Regions from separate parts of the Bradyrhizobium sp. UFLA05-112 genome, predicted to be linked through region 2. Evidence: riboswitches for the same ligand, from Rfam matches in the RefSeq annotation. Region 2 holds a riboswitch; the other holds the start of a gene.
The links. Region 2 has a riboswitch for S-adenosylmethionine ahead of SO180_RS26640 (hypothetical protein). Riboswitches for the same ligand answer to the same signal wherever they lie in the genome.
Positions count from the first base shown of each region.

Region 1: it holds a riboswitch for S-adenosylmethionine, as region 2 does, so the genes downstream of both, metX (homoserine O-acetyltransferase MetX) here and SO180_RS26640 (hypothetical protein) in region 2, are expected to answer to the same signal.

Region 1 covers NZ_JBANBK010000058.1:40,593-48,818, forward strand. The annotation lists gene clpB (ATP-dependent chaperone ClpB) at 1-533, opposite strand, end outside; gene SO180_RS28685 (MOSC domain-containing protein) at 789-1,574, shown strand; gene SO180_RS28690 (TIGR02594 family protein) at 1,691-2,344, opposite strand; gene SO180_RS28695 (alpha/beta fold hydrolase) at 2,581-3,447, shown strand; gene metW (methionine biosynthesis protein MetW) at 3,565-4,227, opposite strand; gene metX (homoserine O-acetyltransferase MetX) at 4,230-5,429, opposite strand; SAM riboswitch at 5,520-5,599, opposite strand; gene SO180_RS28710 (chorismate mutase) at 5,794-6,654, shown strand; gene hisC (histidinol-phosphate transaminase) at 6,684-7,784, shown strand; gene SO180_RS28720 (prephenate/arogenate dehydrogenase family protein) at 7,781-8,226, shown strand, end outside.
Region 2 covers NZ_JBANBK010000051.1:57,586-62,230, forward strand. The annotation lists gene SO180_RS26635 (recombinase family protein) at 1-481, shown strand, start outside; gene SO180_RS26640 (hypothetical protein) at 792-1,364, opposite strand; SAM-I-IV-variant riboswitch at 1,402-1,500, opposite strand; gene SO180_RS26645 (hypothetical protein) at 1,930-2,211, shown strand; gene SO180_RS26650 (hypothetical protein) at 2,607-3,257, shown strand; partial or broken gene SO180_RS26655 (adenylate/guanylate cyclase domain-containing protein) at 3,694-4,645, shown strand, end outside.

The sequences.
Region 1 (8,226 bases), on a different contig from region 2:
TTGCCGTCGCGCGCGGCCTGCGTGAGATCGCGGGCGTATTTCTTCAGCGCGTCATAGGCGTTCTCGGCGGTCGCGCTGTCGGCGGTGCGGCCCTTGCGCAGCGCCTCGATCGCCGCGTTGAGATTTTGCGGCGTGACGCCGCCCTTGCTGAGGATCGTGCCGGCTTCGCTGCCCTTTTCGAGCGCGAGCCCGAGCAGCAGGCGCTCCACCGTGACAAAGCTGTCGCCGGCCTTTTCGCCGGCCTTTTCGGCAGCGTCAAAGGTGCGGGCGAGTTCGGGCGCCAGATAGATCTGCCCGGCACCGCCGCCACTGACCTTCGGCACCTTGTTCAGGGCGTCCTCGGTCGCCTTCAAAATCGCGCGGGAATTGCCGCCGGCTCGGTCGATCAGACCGGCCGCCAAGCCCTCATTGTCGTCAAGGAGGACTTTCAGGAGATGGAGAGTGGAAAACTGCTGGTGCCCCTCGCGCATTGCGAGCGACTGCGCGGACTGGACGAAGCCCCTGGAGCGTTCGGTGTATTTTTCAATGTTCATCTTGTCTTTCCCTCGGCCTGCCCCTGGAGCCCTCTAAGGCACTCCAAATGGCATCTTCATTGGGTTTCCGCTCGCCACATTGACGTTCCTCAAGCAGCAAGCGGTCGTTAGCAGCCGACGCTGGCGCCGGCCTGACGCAGATGTGGGAACCAAGTCGCGGGAACGGAAGAGGCGTCTTCACAAATTCGTGCGCGGCAAACTCTTGCGCTAAATGGCCGGCTTGGCGCCGGCGGGTGAAATCCCTTAACTAGCGCCATGATGATCAGCCCGACTGCAGATATCACCGGCCTCTACCGCTATCCGGTCAAAGGCCTGACGCCCGAGCCACTGCCCCGCGTTGCCTTGCGGGTCGGCCAGAGCCTCCCCGCCGACCGTCGCTATGCCATCGAGAACGGCCCGAGCGGCTTCGATCCGGAGGCGCCGCAGTGGATGCCCAAGACCCAGTTCCTGATGCTGATGCGCAATGAGCGGCTAGCCACCTTGAACAGCCGGTTCGAGGACGCGACTAATCTGCTGACCATCCGCAAGGACGGTCAGGTCGTCGTCAGCGGCGATCTGGAGACGGCCAGCGGGCGCGCGGCCATCGAGAGTTACTTTACCGGCAATTTCCGGAGCGAGCTGCGGGGCCCGCCAAAAGTGCTGTCGGGACGCGACCACAGCTTCTCCGACGTTGCCCGCAAGGTCGTCTCCATCATCAATCTCGGCAGCGTGCGCGCCATCGAGGAGATGCTCGGCGCCGCCGTTCATCCCCTGCGCTTCCGCGCCAATCTCTACGTCCGGGGCTGGCCGGCGTGGCACGAGCTCGGCCTCGTCGGCCAGACGCTCGCGATCGGCGCGGTGCGGCTGAAGATCGTCAAGCGCATCGTCCGCTGCGCGGCCACCAATGTCGATCCGGACACGGCGATGCGCGACCTCGAGATTCCACCCACGATCATGCGCCATCTCGGCCACATGGATTGCGGCGTCTATGGCGAGGTGATCGCAGATGGCGAGATTGGCATCGGCGAAGCGATCGGGATTGAAGAGCCGAAGTTGGTTTAAGCTGCGTAGGGTGGACAAAGCGAAGTGTGCCCACCACTTGTGTCGCCGTTGCGAGAAATGGTGGGCAAGGCGCTAAAGTGCCTTTGCCCACCTTACGGTTCTCGCAGTGACGCGCCTCAGTTCGGCATCACATACGCGTAGATCCGGCCGCGCGAGATCGGCGCCTCGCGGACGCGATTGCCGTTGTTGCCGGAGATCATGATCGGATTGCCTTTGGCGTCGATGCCGGTGATGATGCCGACATGGCCGCCTCGGCGACCGCGCGACATGACCGCAATCGCGCCGACCTGCGGACCGGTGACACGCGTTCCGTAATGCGCGAACGAGCTCGCCATGTCGGAGCCGGAGCCCTTATGGCCGGTGTGCTCGAGCACCATGTTCATGAAGCGCGCGCACCATAGGTTGCCGCGCCCGGTCGGATTGCCGCCGAGATAACGGCGCGCTTCCGAGACGAGGCCCGAGCCGCCACCGAAGCCGCCCGACGTGGCCATGCTGCCGCTGTTCGCGCTCGGGTCATAGCTGGCCTGCGTATTCTCGAAGCCGGTCGCCTGCAACTGCGCGGCGCCGCGCTCGAAGCGCGGGCTGCGCGCGTGGCGATAGTGATGATACCCGCCCGCATGGTGCGCGGCGTGATGCACGTAAGCGTGCCGCTCTGCGCTGTGACGATGAGACCGTGCTGATGCTGGAGAGATAGATGCGGCGAACGCCGCGGAGAAGAGAGCCAGCGCGCTGACGTGACGCAGCCGGCCGAACGCAAACAACTCAAACATTCTTCATCCTTCGTTGACACCCCCAATCCCCATCAGCCGGTGCGGCGGCCGACATCCGCGGGTTGTATGAAAGTCCAGATGTGGCGAGAGCAAGGCACAATGCTGCATAGCAGAAATTCGCTTCAGGGAATTTCTGCGATGATCCTGCATCGATGCTGGTCCGATGCTGCCGCATTGCTGCCCACAGCATTAACTGCGATGCTTAACGCGACGGCTCAGAAAGAGGGAGACGGTTAATGCCCCACGCCACGACCAGAGACGATGTCGGCATCTATTTCGAGGAAACGGGCCACGGCACCCCGATCATCTTCCTGCACGAATTCGCGGCGGACCACACCAATTGGGAGCCGCAGATGCGTTACTTCTCGCGCGGCCATCGCTGCATTTCCTATTCGGCACGCGGCTATACGCCGTCGGACGTGCCCGCGTCAGCCGACCTCTACACTTACAAACACTTCTACACCGACGCGCTCGCCGTGCTCGATCATCTCGGCATCGACAAGGCTCATCTCGTCGGGCTTTCGATGGGCGCCTATTCGTCGCTTCAGATCGGCTTGAGCGCGCCACAGCGCGCGCTGTCGATGACGCTGGCCGGCGTCGGCTCAGGCTCGGAGCTCGACAACCTCGAAGCCTGGCGCAAGCAGTGCCGCGCCAATGCCGAGCAGTTCGAAACGCTGGGCTCCGCGGAAGTCGCGAAAGTCACGCGCGAGGCGCCGAGCCGGATCCCCTTCCTCGTGAAGGACCCGCGCGGCCACGCCGATTTCTATGCCGCACTCGCGCGCCACGATTCCAGGGGCTCGGCCAACACCATGCGCGGCTTCCAGGGCGGACGTCCCTCGATCTACACGATGACGGACGCGATCGGGCGCGTCGCCACGCCCGCGCTGATCATCTGCGGCGACGAGGACGACCCGTGCATCGGGCCGAGCCTGTTCCTGAAGAAGCATCTGCCGGCGGCGGGGCTTGCGATGTTTCCGAAGTCAGGTCACGTGCTCAATCTCGAAGAGCCCGCGCTGTTCAACGAGACGGTGGAGCGGTTCATCACGCTGGTGGAAGCGGGCCGATGGCCGGTGCGCGATCCGCGGTCGGTGCCGGCGAATTGATGCGAAGGCGTCACCTCATACTCCGTCACTGCGAGCGCAGCGAAGCAATCCAGACTCTCGCCGCGGAAAGACTCTGGATTGCTTCGTCGCTTCGCTCCTCGCAATGACGGGAGGCTACTACTTCCCGCCGCCGCGGCTCAGCAGAAACACGCCCTGCTCGCCGAACAGATTCCATACCCACCAGGGCAGCCTGAGCCGCAGCGGACGGCCGTAGAGATCTAGCGCTTCGGCGCGCTCCATCTTCACGCCGATCTCGTCGCAGAGCTGGACGAAATCCTTGATGGTGCAGAAATGGATGTTGGCAGTGTCGTACCATGTCGCCGGCAGATTCTCCGTGCGCGGCATGTGGCCGCCGATCAGGAGTTGCAACCGCATCTTCCAGTAGCCGAAGTTCGGGAACGACACGATGGCGCGGTGGCCGATGCGCAGGAGATTTTCCAGCACCACCTTCGGCTGCCGCGTCGCCTGGAGCGTCTGCGACAGGATGACGTAGTCGAAGGCGTCGTCGGGGTAGTTGAAGAGGTCGGTGTCGGCGTCGCCCTGCACCACCGCGAGCCCCTTGGCGACGCAGCGGTTGACGCCCTCGCGCGACAGCTCGATGCCGCGACCGTCGATGCCGCGATTTTCCAGGAGCTGCAGCAGATCGCCTTCGCCACAGCCCACGTCGAGCACCTTCGAGCCGTGTTTGACCATCTCCGCAACCAGCAAATGGTCGGCGCGAAACTGGCCGGACTGTTCGGTCGCAAGGCCGCCCAACGGCAGCACTTCCTGTACAGACATGGCTAGCCGCCCTTGCCGTTGAGGCCGCGCGCCTTGCCCGCGGATTGCAGGAAGGCGCGTGAGATATCGAAGAATTCGGGGACGTCGAGCAGGAAGGCGTCGTGGCCGCGATCGGTCTCGATCTCGGCGAACGACACCCGCGCGCTCGACGCGTTGAGCGCGTGCACCAGCGCACGCGATTCCGAGGTCGGGAACAGCCAGTCGCTGGTAAAGGACACCACGCAGAAGCGTGTCTTGACGCCGGCAAACGCCTTCGCCAGCACGCCGTCATGGTCGCCGGCGATGTCGAAATAGTCCATGGCCCGCGTCAGATAGAGATAGCTGTTGGCATCGAAACGCTCGACGAAGGACGAGCCCTGGTAGCGCAGATAGCTCTCGACCTGAAAATCGGCATCGAACGAGAACGTCGGCAGCTCGCGGTCTTGCATGCGCCGGCCGAACTTGCGGTGCAGCGCGGCATCGGAGAGGTAGGTGATGTGCGCAGCCATCCGCGCCACCGCCAGCCCGCGATGCGGATGGATGCCGTGATCGGTATAGCGGCCGTTGTGCCAGTCGGGATCGGCCATGACGGCCTGGCGGCCGAGCTCGTGGAAGGCGATGTTCTGCGCGGAGTGCCGTGTCGAGCAGGCGATCGCGAGCGCGGAGAACACGCGCTCAGGATAGGCCGCGGTCCATTGCAGCACCTGCATGCCGCCCATCGAGCCACCGACCACGGCAAACAGCGTGTCGATGCCGAGACGGTCGATCAGCATCGCCTGCGCGCGCACCATGTCGGGGATGGTGATGATGGGAAAATCCAGGCCCCACACCTTGCCCGTCGCCGGATTGAGCGAGGCAGGTCCCGTCGAGCCCATGCAGCCGCCGATCACGTTGGCGCAGATGATGAAGTAGCGTTGAGGATCAAGAGGCCGGCCGGACCCGACCAGGGTCTCCCACCATCCGGGCTTGCCGGTGACGGGGTGGATATTCGCGACATGCTGGTCGCCGGTCAGCGCATGGCAGATCAGCACGGCGTTGGAGCGCTCGGCATCGAGCTCGCCATAAGTCTGGTAGGCGATCTGGAACGGGCTGAGATCGATGCCGCAATCGAGCGGCAACGGATGCTCGGCGCCGAAATACGCAACCTGCGAACTCGGATGATCCGCCTCGTGCGAGCGCTCTTCGGCGATCGCGGGGCTCGGTACTGACGTGACGCCAACCATCTGACCATCGACCTCGTTGGCGACGGCCCTCAAGCCGCCGCTGACATCAGGCCATGAAAAACCCGGCCTGAACGATAGGTTCGGCCGGGATCGGATGCGTCCCCGGCCTGTTTAGCGAGTTTTTTAACGTGGCTGCAAGCCGGCCGGCTCAAATGACCACGGAACAGGCAAAAACTAGTTGCTGGAGCGGTTTTCGTCAAGCCGCTGTACCGATTAACCAAAAGGGAGCCTTGCGAAGTCAGGCGAAATGACCGTCATTTCTCTTTGCTTTCGGCGTCCATCCTGCCTAATCAAGACCCATAGCGCCCGCGGGTCCGCCTCGGCCGATCCGCTTTTGAAGACCTCTCAACAGCCTCTGGCCCAAATGTCCCAACGTCCGCCCGCGCCACCATCGTTGCAGGAATTGCGCAAGGAGATCGATGCGATCGACGAGGAAGTGCATCGCCTGCTGATGCAGCGCGGCGACATCATCGATCGCCTGATCCAGGCGAAGCAGACGCAGGAGGTCGGCTCGGCTTTCCGGCCGGCGCGCGAGGCCAGCATGATGCGCCGCCTCGTCGAGCGACATCGCGGCATCCTGCCGCTCGACACCATCGAGAGCATCTGGCGCGTCATCATCTCGACCTTCACTTACGTGCAGGCGCCATTCTCGGTGCATGCCGACGTTTCGGTCGGCGAGTCCGCGATGCGGGATTCGGCGCGCTTCCATTTCGGCTTCACCACGCCCTATGTGCCGCATTTCAGCGCGCAGGCCGCCGTCGAGGCGCTGGCGAAATCGAAGGGTGATCTGGCCCTGGTCTCGGCGATCTCGAGCCGCACGCCATGGTGGAGCGAGCTCGAGGCCGAGGGCGCGCCGAAAATCATCGCGCGGCTGCCGTTCCTCGAGCGCGCCGACCATCCGGCCGCGCTGCCCGTCTTCGTGATCTCGCGGGTTGCCGACGACGCCATGGTCACGGAGGTCCAGACCTGGAGCGTGCGCGTGTCCGGCTGGAACGCCGACACGGCGAGGGCGCTGGCGCCGCTCGCCGACATCGTCGCGGTGCCCGATACCGCCTTCGACGGCGCTGCGCTGCTGGTGTCGGAGACCGGCATCGGCTTCGAAAAAATTAAAATGGCCCTGATCCGGGCCGGCGCCTCGGTCCGCTCGTCGGCTCTCGTCGGCGGCCATGCAACGCGCTATACGGTGCCCCCGAACGGGTCGACCAAATCTGATGTGAAGGCTTAAGGCCGCCCCGCATCCTTCCGGAGTAGACGATGTCCCGCCCCGTGCCGAATCCCGGCATTCTCGATATTGCGCCCTATACGCCCGGCAAGAGCCCGGTGCCGGAGCCGGGCCGCAAGGTGTTCAAGCTGTCGGCGAACGAGACGCCGTTCGGACCCTCGCCCAAGGCGATCGAGGCCTTCACGCATGTGGCGACGCATCTGGAGGACTATCCGGAAGGCACCTCGCGCGTGCTGCGCGAAGCGATCGGCCGCAGCTATGGCCTCGATCCCGACCGCATCATCTGCGGCGCCGGCTCGGACGAGATCCTCAATCTTCTCGCGCACACCTATCTCAGCCAGGGCGATGAAGCGATCTCCACCACCCACGGCTTCCTCGTCTACCCGATCGCGACCATGGCGAACGGTGCCAGGAACATCGTGGCGGCGGAGGCGAATTTCACCGCCGACGTCGACGCGATCCTGAAGGCGGTGACGCCGCGCACCAAACTCGTCTGGCTCGCCAACCCGAACAACCCGACCGGCACCTATCTGCCATTCGACGAGGTCAAGCGCCTGCGCGCCGGCCTGCCGTCGCACGTGCTGCTGGTGCTGGATGCCGCCTATTGCGACTATGTGTCTCGCAACGACTACGAAATGGGGATCGAGCTGGTCGCGACCACTGAGAACACGGTCGTTACCCACACCTTCTCCAAGATCCACGGGCTCGCCGCGCTGCGCGTCGGGTGGATGTTCGGTCCGGCGCATATCATCGACGCCGTCAATCGCATCCGCGGTCCGTTCAACGTCTCGACGCCGGCGATGTATGCCGCGGTCGCCGCGATCGAGGACACCGCGCATCAGCAGATGTCGAAGCAGTTCACCGAGACCTGGCGCAACTGGCTGACCGAGGAGATCGGCAAGCTCGGGCTGAAGGTGACGCCGAGCGTTGCCAACTTCGTGCTGATTCATTTTCCGGCAGAGAAGGGCAAGACCTCGGACGAAGCCGACGCCTTCCTGACCAAGCGGGGACTGGTGCTGCGCGCGCTGAAGAATTACGGCCTGCCCCATTCACTGCGCATGACCATCGGCACCGAGGAGGCCAACCGCCTCGTGGTCGAGGGCCTGCGCGACTTCATGGGCGGCGGCAAATGAGCGTCGCCCCGCACTTCCAGCGCGTCGCACTGATCGGCTTCGGCCTGATCGGCGGCTCGATCGCGCGTGCCGCGAAGCTTCAGGGCCTGGCGTCCGAGATCGTCACAACGGCGCGATCGGAGAAGACGCGGGCCCGCGTCGCAGAGCTCGGCATCGTCGACCGCGTGGTCGCGACCAATGTCGAGGCCGTCAGGGATGCCGACCTCGTCATCCTCTGCATTCCCGTCGGCGCCTGCGGCCCCGTGGCGCAGGAGATATCAGCACATCTGAAGCCGGGCGCGATCATCTCCGACGTTGGCTCGGTGAAGGGCACGATCGTCAGGGACATGGCGCCGCATCTGCCGCAGGGCATTCACTTTGTCCCCGCGCATCCGGTGGCGGGCACCGAGCATTCGGGCCCGGATTCCGGCTTCGCCGAGCTGTTCATCAACCGCTGGTGCAT
Region 2 (4,645 bases):
ACTGATATTCGCGAAGCTGGACCGATTGACCCGCAACGTGGACCTCCTGCGGTCGCTTGTCGCAAGCGAGGTTGATTTGGTGTTCTGCGACCTGCCGAGTGTTCCTCCGGGGCCAATAGGAAAGTTTCTGCTCACTCAGATGGCCGCGGTCGCAGAGTTGGAAGCCGGTTTGATTGGCGAGCGCACCAAGATGGCATTGGCCGCCGCGAAGGCCAAAGGCATGAGGCTTGGTAACCCGAACGGCGCTCGTGCTCTGCGCGGCAAGCAGACAGGCAACGCTGAAGCAGTCGCCAAGATCAAGGAGAAGGCGGCGCGGCGTGCAATCGATCTCCAAGGTATCATCGAGAGTATCAAGCGAACGGGCGCCACGAGCGTTCGCGCTATTGCGCATGAGCTGAATCAGCAAGGCGTCAGCGCGCCCCGCGGCGGTTTGTGGCATCCGACTGCCGTGGCGCGTCTTCTCAGAGCAGCTGGCGCCTGAATGGATCGCCAGACCGCACACGATGATGCGGGCGCCCAGCCGGCAGGCCGGGGGGCTACGTCGGGATCGCATGGGTCCCATCGGGTACCTGAACCCGGCCCAATTTTTCGCGCTCAACCGTCACTTCGGTCAGCGCGAGGACTATGAGGCGACTTCGACGATCTCGACCAGAACCGGTGGCGGCGACTCAGCGCGAGTCGCTGGTGCGCTTTTAGGGGCGACCCAGGTAAACCAGCGGCGGAGTCGCAAAACGCACCGGCAGACTCCGGAAGCAATCCTGATGCAAGGTGAACAGCCATGACCCTCATCGCTACGCGCCCTCCGCTATTTTGATCGGCATGCCGAGGTCGATGAGCCGCGCTTGCAGCAGGGACAGGGAAAGCATGTCCTTCGCGTTGACGTAATGGGTGTTGTCGCCGGGATGGGATCCCACGTTGAACTCGAGGAGCGGACCGCGACCAGAGTCGCGCGCGGGGCCGAGATCGATTTTCTCTAGCAAGTGATAAGCTTTGGCGAGCGGCCCGCCTTTGGTATCGAACCAGTCCTCCCAGTAGCGCCTTTGGACTGGCTTGTTGAAATCCCCCGGTTCTATCAAGTGAGAGCAACAGATTGTCTCAATCTCTTTGTCGGTCCGGTGTGGAATGTCCTCGCTGACAAAGAATTCACGCCACGTCGGCGGGGGCGGCGCAAAGCTCCACGGGCCTAGCGTAAGTTGAAAGCCCTCGTCGGGAATTTCATGCCAGTACATGGTCTCGACCACTTGCAAAGGCGACGCCAGCAAAGGCTGGCTCGTCCTGCGGATAAAGGAGCACGCGTCGCTAACGAACGCCGCCGTCAGCAGGCTACCTGCACCGATCAGAAATCCACGTCGTGATTGCAGCATAAAAAAATCCTCCGAGATTGCACACGCATCTGGAGGACTTGCGACCTACTGTTGCCCATGCGGCCACATCGTCGTGCCACCGTTGCCGGTCTAAGGCTGGTTGGCGGGGCCATCAGGCCCTCTCAGGATGCAGACTTATAAATAGCGTGTGTGCACACCATGTCAAATTCCAGATCGCCGCGTGAGACGCTCCAGGATGGGCCAGATCGAATTGGAAAAGAGAAGAGGCCTGCGGGTCGTGCGCCTCATCATGCCGCGCGATGACTTGCTTCGCCAATCTGCGGTCTTCGTCGTATCTCCAGCATCTAGCATTTTTGGTAATTTCTCCGAGGAGTGACGGGAGGCCAAGCCGCTATAGTTTGCTAAACCACCGTTTAGAATCTGTACGGTGCGCGTTTTCGGAATCGCGGCCATTCATTTTTGCCTTATCAGAGTGTGCTGCCCGTCGGCACCTCTACCGTTCGGCGGGTAACGGTGGCTGCACTTTGCGCCGTAGTTGTTTCCTCTCAGCTAGGGTAGAATAATTCGGTGCGGTAGCGATCCCTATGCCTGCGACGAAAATGGGTTGCTGTGGAAGGATGGTCGTCTGCCGCCCTCTCGCGAGGGGCCAATGACTGTTTACGATCCTGACGTTCCGAAGACCGCCGAAGAGATCGCGCTGGAAGACACGATCGCCGATCTGGTCTATCGCTTGAAGCACACGCGCGAGGGCAGCGCCGAATACAAGTTTATCGAGCGTCAGCTCACGGGCATCTTCCACGGCAGCGAGCTTGGCGGTCTCATCATCGAAGAATACGAGATGCGCGCTGAAGTGGCTGTGCCTCGCCGCCGCCGTCAACGCCCGTAATCGGACTGGTCGGCCAGACCGCCGATCACGCCGGGCGCAAGAAGACCAGCACCGATCGCGTGAGCACACGCTCCGCCAACGGCTCTGGCTGCCCTCGCGGTGGACAGCTGTCGCCGAGGGGGTGGGCTCCCCCGGGGCGCTTAGCCGGGATTGGAGCGACCAGGGTACCGGTACCGGTTACTGTGGCATGTCTTCTACATCATTTTTTGCGAGGCACTTGAGTACTAGCAGATTTCCCATTTCGATCAGCATTTGGATATTCGAAGCAGGTCGCCATCGGAAGCTCTTAGGGATTGATAGGGAGCGGGTGAGTCAATTTGACTCACAGAAGCTCCTTGCGGAATTGCGAGATCAACGAGTCTGATACTCTGCCTATTCCAGCAAGGAGATCTCGCGTGACCGATCTCACTTACAATCTGAACGGCGGCTTCAAGCCGACAGCGAAGAGGTTCGCTGACCTCGGTGGACCGGACTTTTTCCCGACGCCGGATTGGGCAACGTTCGCATTGATCGATAATGAAAAGTTCAACGGCGAAATTTGGGAGTGCGCGTGCGGTGATGGTAGCATGTCCCGCGTCCTGGAGCAGACTGGCCAACCTGTTCGCAGTTCTGACTTGTATGATCGAGGATATGGAGAAGCCGGTGTTGACTTTCTCCGTGCAGAGCAGACGACCGACAACATCATCACCAATCCGCCCTATAATTGCGCCGAGGGTTTTGTCGCGAGCGGCGTCAAGCTGGCGAAGCGAAAGCTCGCCCTTCTCCTGCGGTTGGCCTTCTTAGAGGGCGCGAACAGAGCGAATACGATCTTTTCCAGAGTGCCACCCGCCCGCGTCTGGGTATTCAGTGAGCGCATTACCTTTTACCCAAGCGGGGTCGAGCCGAAAGGCGGTGGGACAACGGCCTATGCTTGGTTTGTTTGGGACAAAGAGGCGGAGGGGCCAACTGAACTGAGGTGGTTCAACCCCGGCTACAAAGCAAAGTATGCTCAACTACGTCACGTTCTGGTCGAACAGGATCAAGCACGAGTGCAGAACCACACGTGAGCCCAACTTCTGGAGCGCGCGCTGGGTGACTAGCCGCAGGCGCATCGAAATACGCATCCGCCGAACGGCTCTGGTCGAGGACAGCTGTCGACTTTCACACTAAGCGACCTCGCCATCTTGAGATTGATGACTGGCAGAATTTCAGCGGGCCCGCGGTTCGCGCAGTCGACTAGCGCCTGCCAACGTGTCGCGCACCTTGACGCGCCCCCCGTCTGACTTGCTGACTTGCTGACATAGAAATGGCTCTCCAGTACGGATTGCATGTTCTCAAACATCGCATGGAGATCGTCGCAATAGACCGAAGGATTGTTGCAAACGTTTTTGGAGAAACGATGCGGAACACGCATCGGACACGCCCAAGATCGGCGTATTTCCTTCAAGCTGATCTGGTTTTGATGTAGCGTGCCCCGGCTACCCAACCGTGAGGGGACATCCGGTGAGTACGATCACGGAATGGCTGGCCTCGCTCGGACTGTCGGAGTATGCGGACCGCTTTGCCGAGAACGGCATCGATATCTCCGTGCTTCCAGATCTGACTGAGCAGGATCTCAAGGACATAGGGGTTTTGCTCGGCCATCGCCGAAAAATGCTGCGCGCGATCAGCGAACTTGCTGCGCCGGGAACGCCCCCGCCGCCGCGCGGGGCTGCGCCTGAGCAGGGGCACGACGCCGAGCGGCGGCAGGTGACTGTAATGTTCACAGATCTCGTCGGTTCCACTGCGCTCTCTGCGCGCATGGACCCGGAGGAGTTGCGAGAGATTATTTCGGCGTATCAGAGATGCGTCGCCGAGACCGTGCGGCGTTTCGACGGGTTTGTGGCGAAATACATGGGTGACGGTGTCCTTGTGTATTTCGGCTACCCCAAGGCCCATGAGGACGACGCCGAGCGGGCCGTACGGGCGGGACTGGCGCTGATCACCGCGGTGACGGGGCTCCAGACCCGTGCTTCGTTGCAAACCCGCGTTGGCATTGCAACCGGTTTGGTCGTGGTCGGCGACCTGATCGGATCGGGCGAAGCCCAGGAGCGCGGCATCGTCGGCGAAACGCCGAACCTCGCCGCACGCCTCCAGACGATCGCCGAACCGAACTGCGTGGTCATTGGCGAGGGCACTCGAAAGCTGCTCGGCGATCTCTTCGAACTGCAGGATCTCGGGGCCAAGGACCTCAAGGGCCTCGCCGGACCGACACGGTCCTGGGCGGCGCTGCGGAGGAGCTCTATAGAAAGTCGTTTCGAGGCGTTGCGCTCAGGCCAGATGCCGCTCGTCGGCCGAAGCGAGGAGTTCGATTTGCTGCTCAGGCGCTGGCACCAGGTTAAGTCCGGTCAAGGACGCGTGGTCATGCTCACTGGCGAACCGGGCATCGGCAAATCTCGCATTACGGTCGCGCTCC